2 regions of the Aromatoleum petrolei genome follow, and region 1 is predicted to be linked to the other one. Evidence: predicted binding sites of a transcription regulator. Region 1 holds the regulator's gene; the other holds the start of a gene.

Evidence for each region. Region 1 encodes FNR, which switches genes on or off when oxygen is low (the NO sensors DNR and NnrR bind a similar motif). Its sites were predicted from a motif close to TTGANCTAGNTCAA; they were not measured.
Region 2: ToN1_RS19255 (2-oxoacid:acceptor oxidoreductase subunit alpha) is a predicted target of FNR. The motif match lies at 3,235-3,248, and genes of this name have one in related genera.

What each region holds. Positions count from the first base shown of each region.
Region 1 is NZ_CP059560.1:3,953,493-3,957,427, forward strand. Features, by position in the region: gene ToN1_RS17995 (NnrS family protein) at 1-88, shown strand, start outside; gene ToN1_RS18000 (SirB2 family protein) at 93-491, shown strand; gene ToN1_RS18005 (hemerythrin domain-containing protein) at 488-1,018, shown strand; gene fnr (fumarate/nitrate reduction transcriptional regulator Fnr) at 1,058-1,798, opposite strand; gene hemN (oxygen-independent coproporphyrinogen III oxidase) at 1,932-3,323, shown strand; gene ToN1_RS18020 (sulfite exporter TauE/SafE family protein) at 3,452-3,935, shown strand, end outside.
Region 2 is NZ_CP059560.1:4,217,800-4,221,734, reverse strand. Features, by position in the region: gene ToN1_RS19265 (YfhL family 4Fe-4S dicluster ferredoxin) at 307-501, opposite strand; gene ToN1_RS19260 (2-oxoacid:ferredoxin oxidoreductase subunit beta) at 590-1,429, opposite strand; gene ToN1_RS19255 (2-oxoacid:acceptor oxidoreductase subunit alpha) at 1,432-3,159, opposite strand; gene ToN1_RS19250 (MarR family winged helix-turn-helix transcriptional regulator) at 3,333-3,794, shown strand; gene ToN1_RS19245 (VF530 family protein) at 3,791-3,935, shown strand, end outside.

The sequences.
Region 1 (3,935 bases):
GCTAGGTTGGCTGGGCGTGTTCGGCGCCTGGGCGACGCGCTATCTGCCGATCTACTGGCGGCCGCGCAGCGACGGGCGCCCGGGTTGAGCGCATGTACCTGACGGTCAAGCACTTGCACATCCTGTGCGCGATTCTGAGCATCAGCGGCTTTCTGCTGCAGGGCGTGTGGATGATGCTGCGTAGCCCCCTGGTGGATCACCGCGTCACGCGCACTCTGCCGCATGTGATCGACACTGTGTTTCTCGGCAGCGCGATCACGTTGGCGACGATGAGCGGCCAGTACCCCTTGGTCGCGCCTTGGGTCACCGCAAAGGTTGTCGCGCTTGTCGGCTATATTCTTCTTGGGGCGACCGCGCTGCGCTGGGGACGCAACATGCGCGTCCGGGTAATGGCGCTGCTCGCGGCCCTGCTTGTCTTTTCATGGATCGTGTCGGTGGCGCTGAGCAAGAACCCGGCAGGATTCCTCGCGTTTGCCGGAGTTCTCCAATGACCGAATCGCTGATCCCTTCTTCACCCGGTTTCGAGACGCCTCTCGAGATGCTCGAGGCCTGCCATGAGCGCCTGCAGGCGCAGCTTGCGACCCTGGCACGGCTCGCCGCATGGCTGCCGGAGCATGGTCCCGACAAGCAGGCGCAGCAGGCGGCCGTCAACGTTATGCGTTACTTCGACGTCGCCGCCGTGAAGCATCATCAGGACGAGGAGGACGACCTTTTCCCCGTCCTGCGCGCGCGTGCCGATGAGGCCCGGCGTGCAGAACTCGGCGCGCTCATCGACTGGATCCTTGCCGATCACCAGAAGCTCTTTGCCGGCTGGGCGCGGATGCGCGCACGTCTCGAGCGCATTGCCGCCGGAGAAGGGGCCGATCTCACGGCTGCGGACGTCGACGCGTTTGCGGGCGCCTATCGCAGCCACATTGAGCGCGAGGAAGGCGAACTGCTGCCGATTGCGCGCAAGCTGCTGTCCGAAGAAGACATCGCCGCCCTGTCCGGCACGATGACTGCGCGACGGCGTCAATAACGCCCGCGGCCGGCGGACGTATGATGGTGGAAAACTCCTTCAGGGGCGCGGCGTGGGGTGCTGGATCAGCCGTTTCAGGCCGACGATGTCCAGAATGCGGATGTGCTTCTGCTGAACCGCGATCAGCCCTTCGTCCTGGAACTTCGAAAAGGCACGTGACACCGTCTCGAGCTTGAGGCCCAGATAGGAGCCGATCTCCTCGCGGGTCATGCGGAGGTGGAACTCCGCCGGAGAAAAGCCGCGTGCCGTGAAACGCTGGGACATGTTGAGCAGGAAGGCCGCCAGGCGCTCCTCCGCACGCATCGAGCCAAGGAGGGTCATCACGCCATGGTCGCGCACGATTTCGCGGCTCATCACTTTGTGGAACTGCAGCTGCAGTCCCTCGACCACGCGCGACAGTTCCTCGAGCTTGCTGTAGGCGATCACGCACACCTCGCTGTCTTCCAGCGCGATCGCGTTGCAGGAATGGGCTTCGGTGCTGATGCCGTCGAGTCCGAGCATTTCCCCGGTCATCTGGAACCCGGTGACCTGTTCGCGTCCGTCCTCGAGCAGCACGTCGGTCTTGAACGAGCCGGCGCGGATCGCGTAGATTGCCTCGAAAGGATCTCCCGCGCGATACAGGTGCTGCTGGCGCTTGATCTTGCGACGTGCGCCGACGAGTTCGTCGAGACGGTCGATTTCCGATTCCGACATCCCGAACGGCAGGCACAACTCGACCAGATTGCACTGGGAGCATGCGACCTTCAGACTCGCAACTGTAATCGGCACCGTCGCCTTCATTTGCACGATAATATTGTTCCTTCTACGACGACCGAGAAGTGGCAGGCGCCCGTCGGAATGTACCGTTGATCCACGTCAACCACGAAACTGCGGCTTTTTGAGATCGTACGGAATGCACTCAAGCGATACAACCATGACCAGTCAGAAAGACCTAGTTTTCGACCAGCAGTTGATTCGTCGGTTCGACATCAACGGGCCGCGCTACACGTCCTACCCGACGGCCGATCGCTTCGTCGAAGCGTTCGATGCCCGTGCGTTGCGGGACTGGCTGGCGCAGCGCGGTGTGGGCGGCGTGAGTAAACCGCTTTCATTATACTTCCACATCCCCTTCTGTAACACGATCTGCTATTACTGCGCGTGCAACAAGATCATCACCAAGGATCACGCGCGCTCGGCCAAGTACCTGAAATATCTCGATAAGGAAATCGAGATGCAGGCGGCCGCGCTGGGCGGCAGCCATCAGGTCACGCAGCTGCACTTGGGCGGCGGCACGCCGACCTTCCTGTCGCACGACGAGCTGCGCCAGCTCATGGACTCGGTGCGCAAGCGCTTCACGCTGGTGCCGAACGGCGAATACTCGATCGAGGTCGATCCTCGCAAGGTCGATTTCGATACGGTCAAGCTGCTGGCCGACCTTGGCTTCAACCGCATGAGTGTCGGTGTGCAGGACTTCAACGAGGACGTGCAGGAGGCGGTCAATCGCATCCAGAGCTACGACGAAACGAAGCTCGTGATCGACGCCGCCCGTGCCACCGGCTTCAAGTCGATCAGCATGGACCTGATCTACGGCCTGCCGCGCCAGAACATCATCAGCTTCAACCGCACGCTCGAACAGGTGCTGGAGCTGTCGCCCGATCGCATCTCGCTGTACAGCTACGCCCACCTGCCGGGCCTGTTCAAGCCGCAGCGGCGCATCGCGATCAACGACATGCCGACGTCCGACACCAAACTGCAGATCCTGCAGCTGGCGATTCGCCGCCTGACCGAGGCGGGCTATGTCTACATCGGCATGGACCACTTTGCGAAGCCGGACGACGAGCTGACGATCGCGCAGCGCCAGGGGCGCCTGCACCGGAATTTCCAGGGCTATTCGACGCAGGCCGAGTGCGACCTGCTGGCCTTCGGCGTCTCGGCGATCGGCAAGATCGGTCCGGTGTACTCGCAGAACGTGAAGACGCTCGACGAGTACTACGATGCCCTCGATCGCGACGAACTGCCCGTCCTGCGCGGCATCGAGCTCACCGCCGACGACCTGCTGCGCCGCTCGATCATCCAGGCCCTGATGTGCCATTTCGAGCTGTCGATCGACTCGATCGAGATCGCACACCTGATCAAGTTCGACGAGTATTTCGCCGACGAGCTCGAGGATCTCAAGGCGATGGAGGAAGCCGGGCTGCTGAAGGTCAGCGACAAGTGGATCAGCGTGCTGCCCCCGGGGCGTCTTCTGGTGCGGGGAATCGCAATGGTGTTCGACCGCTACCTGCGCGCCGATCGCGAGCGCGCGCGCTATTCGAAGGTCATCTGAGCCGAGCCGGCAGCCCGCGGGCTCGGGCTGTGCAGGGCAGGAGAAGGTGATACAGTGCGGGCGTCCTCAGGCGCCCGTTTCTTTTGGTGCCGCGGCCCCGGGCTTCTTCTGTCTTTCCCATCGTTGCCATGCCTGAAACCGGTTACATCGCAGCCTTCCTGATCGGCCTTCTGGGAGGCACGCACTGCGTCAGCATGTGTGGTGGCATCGTCGGCGCGCTCACCGTGAACTTGCCTGGCCGGGCCGGTCGCCAGTGGCAAGTGCACCTCGCCTACAACCTCGGCCGGATCGCGACCTACACGGTGCTGGGCGGTGCGCTCGGTGCCCTCGGCACGGTCGGCATGCTTTTCTCGAACATCCTGCCGGTGCAGATGGGCCTGTACGTGCTCGCGAACCTGATGCTGGTCGCCCTGGGCTTGTACTTGACCGGCTTCACACGCCTGCTTGCGCCCGTCGAACGCGCCGGCCTCGTGCTGTGGAAACGCGTGCAACCTTTCACTACACGCTTCATCCCCGCCCGTTCGGCCGGCCAGGCTTTGCCGCTGGGGCTGCTGTGGGGATTCCTGCCCTGCGGCCTCGTCTATAGCGTGCTGACGACCGCGCTGGTGACCG
Region 2 (3,935 bases), 260 kb from region 1:
ATGAACCGCTCGGTCGTCAATTGCGCGGATCTTCACCACCCGACGGGTCGTCGGGTTCGGCGGAATAGAAAGTTGTCAGGGCTGCGATTCACTACAACCGTCGCCCTGAGCTTGTCGAGGGGTCCTGGCAGGGCTTAGACAGGCCTAGCCCGAGCGGTATGTGCCTGCCGCGTTGATAGTCCGCAGCGTCGCGAGACCGAAACATGAAAGTACCGGGCGCCCGCGTCATGGCTGCGCAGCGCCCCCAGTCTTCACGCGACCGAAGGCGCTGCTGATTTCCCGGCGACGGCACGACCGATTGAGAACTCAGGCAGCCAGCGGCACGATCGCATCCACCGGACAGACTTCCTTGCACTGCGGCGTGTCGTAGTGCCCTTCGCACTCCGTGCATTTGCCGGCGTCGATGACGAAGATGTCGCCCCCTGCCGCAATCGCCTCGTTCGGGCATTCCGGAACGCACACGTCACAGGTGATGCAGTCGTCGATGATTTTCAGCGCCATTTTTCGATCTCCTCGTCGTTTTGATAATGAATGTCTCTGCTGGGGTTGGGGGTGCGCCCGATGTGCCCGCACCCCGCGCTGATCGCCGTCACAGCGCGAAATCGGCTTCCAGATCGGCGACCGCTGCCGCACCCTTCGGCTCGGGCTGATAAGCGGGTCGGTCGCCCTTGTACAGCACCTTGCCGACGTTGAAGCCGTCATCGGTCATGAGCCGCCGGGCAGCGCGTGCGGCGTCGTCGGTCACATCCACCACCGCGGTGCGTACCATGTGCTTCCACTCCTGCTGCTCCGGGCGGAAGGTCACGCAGGGGCTCAAGACCTGCACCAGCGAGAAGCCGGGGTGGCGGATCGCCTGCGTGATGATGTCGGCGACGTTGTTGGGGTCAGAACTCGAGCAGCGCGCGATGAAGTTCGCCCCAGCCGCGAGTGCCACGACCAACGGGTGGAAGGATTCGATGCCCGCGCCGTCCGGCGTGAGCTTGCTGCCTTCCCAGTCCGGTTCGGTAGTCGGCGAGGCCTGCCCCTTGGTCATGCCGTAGACCTGGTTGTCCATGACGATGTAGGTGAGGTCGACGTTCCTGCGGCAGGCGTGCAGGAAGTGGTTGCCGCCGATCGAGAAGCCGTCGCCGTCGCCGCCCGTCACCAGCACGGTGAGGTCGGGGCGCGCGATCTTGAGCCCGGTGGCGACCGGCAGCGCGCGGCCATGCACGCCATGGAAGCCGTACACGCTGGTGTAGGCCGGAATGCGCGAGGAGCAGCCGATGCCGGAGACCACCGCGACGTTCTCGGGGGCGAGCTGCATCGACGCAAGCGCACGCGTGATCGCGGCGAGCACCGAGTAGTCGCCGCAGCCGGGGCACCAGATCGGCTTCACGTCCGACTTGTAGTCCTTGGCGGTGTAGTCCCGCTGCTTTACACAGGCGTCCATGTTCAGCTCCACTGGGTGATGTGTTCGACGATGGCGCCGGGGCGAACCGGCAGCGGTCCGGGGTGATGAAGCGCCCTGACCTGGCGCGGCAGGTCGTACTGCGCGCGCAGGTAGCGGTGGAACTGGCCGCTGTGCGATTGCTCGACGACAAGCACGCGTTCGACGCCTTCGAGCGCGGCGGCGAATTTCTCGGGCTGCACCGGCGAGATGAGGCGCACGGCGACGAGCTTGACGCGGTGGCCGGCGGCACGCAGGCGCTGGAGCGCTTCGCGCGCGGGGCCGGCGCTCGAGCCCCAGGTGAGAATCGCGGTGTCGGCGTCCTCGTCACCGGTGATGTCGGCCCAATGCTCGCCATAGTTGTAGCCGGTGAGTTTCCTCAGGCGCTTATCCAGCTGCGCCTGGTGGTCAGAGGCTTGCGACGAGGGGGTGCCGGTCTCGTTGTGTTCGAGGCCGTCGGCGGTGTACATGCCGCCCGCCATGCCCGGGATCGCCATCGGCGAGACGCCGGACGCGGTGTTGGCATAGCGCTTGTACTGCACACCCGCTTCGAGCGCCGCGGGTTTTTCACGCTGGCCGATGAAGCTCACGGCGGCCGAGCGCGGCATCACCGCCCTCGCCTGCCCCATCGCCTGGTCGGTGAGGACGATCGCGGGGGTCTGCAGGCTTTCGGCGAGATGCACGGCCCACTGCGTCGTAAAGAGGCAGTCCGCGACCGAGTTCGGCGCCAGCACGAGGTGCGGCGCGTCGCCGTGCAAGCCATACACTGCAACGTTGAGGTCCGCCTGTTCGGATTTCGTGGCGATGCCGGTCGAGGGGCCGACGCGCATGACGTCGATGACGACGATGGGCACTTCGGCGGCGACTGCGAGGCCGAGCGATTCGGTCATCAGCGCCAGTCCTGGCCCGGAGGTGGCAGTGAGGGACGGCACGCCGCCATAGGAACCGCCGATGATCTGGTTGATCGAGGCGAGTTCGTCCTCGGCCTGCACGAGCACGCCGCCGACTTTCGGCAGCGCCGGGGCGAGCCATTCGAGCACTTCGGTCGCCGGGGTGATCGGGTAGGCGGCGACGAAGCGCACGCCGCCGCGCAGCGCGCCCATGCCGGTGGCTTCGTTGCCGGTGATGCTCCAGCGTTCGGCGGTGTCCGGCTTGCCCGCGGGCAGGCGCGGCACGTCGGGGAAGTCGGCAGCCGCTTCGACGCCGGCGCGGAAGGCGGCGAGGCTCGCGGCGATGGCTTCCTCACCCTTGCGCTTCAAGGTGTCGCGCAGCACGCCCGCAACGATGTCTTCGGTGAGGCCAATCATCGCGGCGATGGCGCCGAAGGCGACCATGTTGGGGCGGCCGTCGGGGACCTTCTTGGCGAGCGCCTTCATCGGCAGCGCGATCTGCTGCGCGCCGCTGCGGGTGAAGACTTCGGGAGTTTCGCCTTCGCCGGGGTCGCCGATAATGAGGCTGTCAGGCCCGAGCGGGATCTCGGCGGCGAAGCGGCCGACGTTCTGCCAGTCGACGCCCACCAGCAAATGGAAGCGGTCGTCGTGCGAGGCAATGGGCTCCGTACCCAGACGCAGCATCACCGCCGCTTCGCCGCCGCGGATCTGCGGGCCCGCGGAGCGCGTCATGTACGCGTACCAACCGGCTCGCGCCGCCGCTTCCAGCAGCAGGCTGCCGGCGGTCACCACCCCCGCCCCGCCGCTACCCGCCATCACCAGGGAAACCGTCTGCCCGCTCATGCGACCCTCCGTCTGCGACGACTGGAACCGGCGCGTGAACGTACGCGCCCCGATGAGCAAACTCTACCGATCGTATTGCTCCCTGTCAAATTGTTTGTCTTCCACTATTTTTATCAACGTTTGGACGGCATACTTGGGAGACCCAACGTTTTGTTTTTCCCCATATTCATTCCATGACACAAAAAAAATCGACGGACAAGAAAGGTCTCGACTTCGGTATGCTCCCCAGCCTGGCCGGCTACCAGCTGCGTCTGGCGCAGATCGCGATCTTCCGTGACTTCGCCGAAGGGCTCGGCGAATTCGACGTCACCCCCGGTCTGTTCGGCATCCTCGTGATCATCGAGGCCAACGCGGGGCTCAAGCAGACCGAACTCGCCCGCGCCGCCCACCTCGACCGCTCCACCGTCGTCTCCGTCATCGACAACCTCGAACGCCGCAACCTGGTCGAGCGCCGTCCGGCCGAGAACGACCGCCGCTCCAATTCGCTGGTGCTCACGACCGACGGCATCGCCCTGCTGAAGAAGCTCAAGCGCCGCGTGCAGGACCATGAAAAGCGACTCGTCGAGCACCTCAGCGAGGACGAGCGTACGACGCTGGTAAGCCTGCTGCAGAAAATCTTCCCGGAACACCGGTGAGCGGCGCGCAACCCGGAAACCCGCTTCACGGCGTCACGCTCGAAGCAATACTGACCCGCCTCGTCGAGCACTATGGCTGGGAGTCGCTGGGCGAGCGCATCGCCATCCGCTGCTTCACGCACGACCCCAGCATCCCCTCCA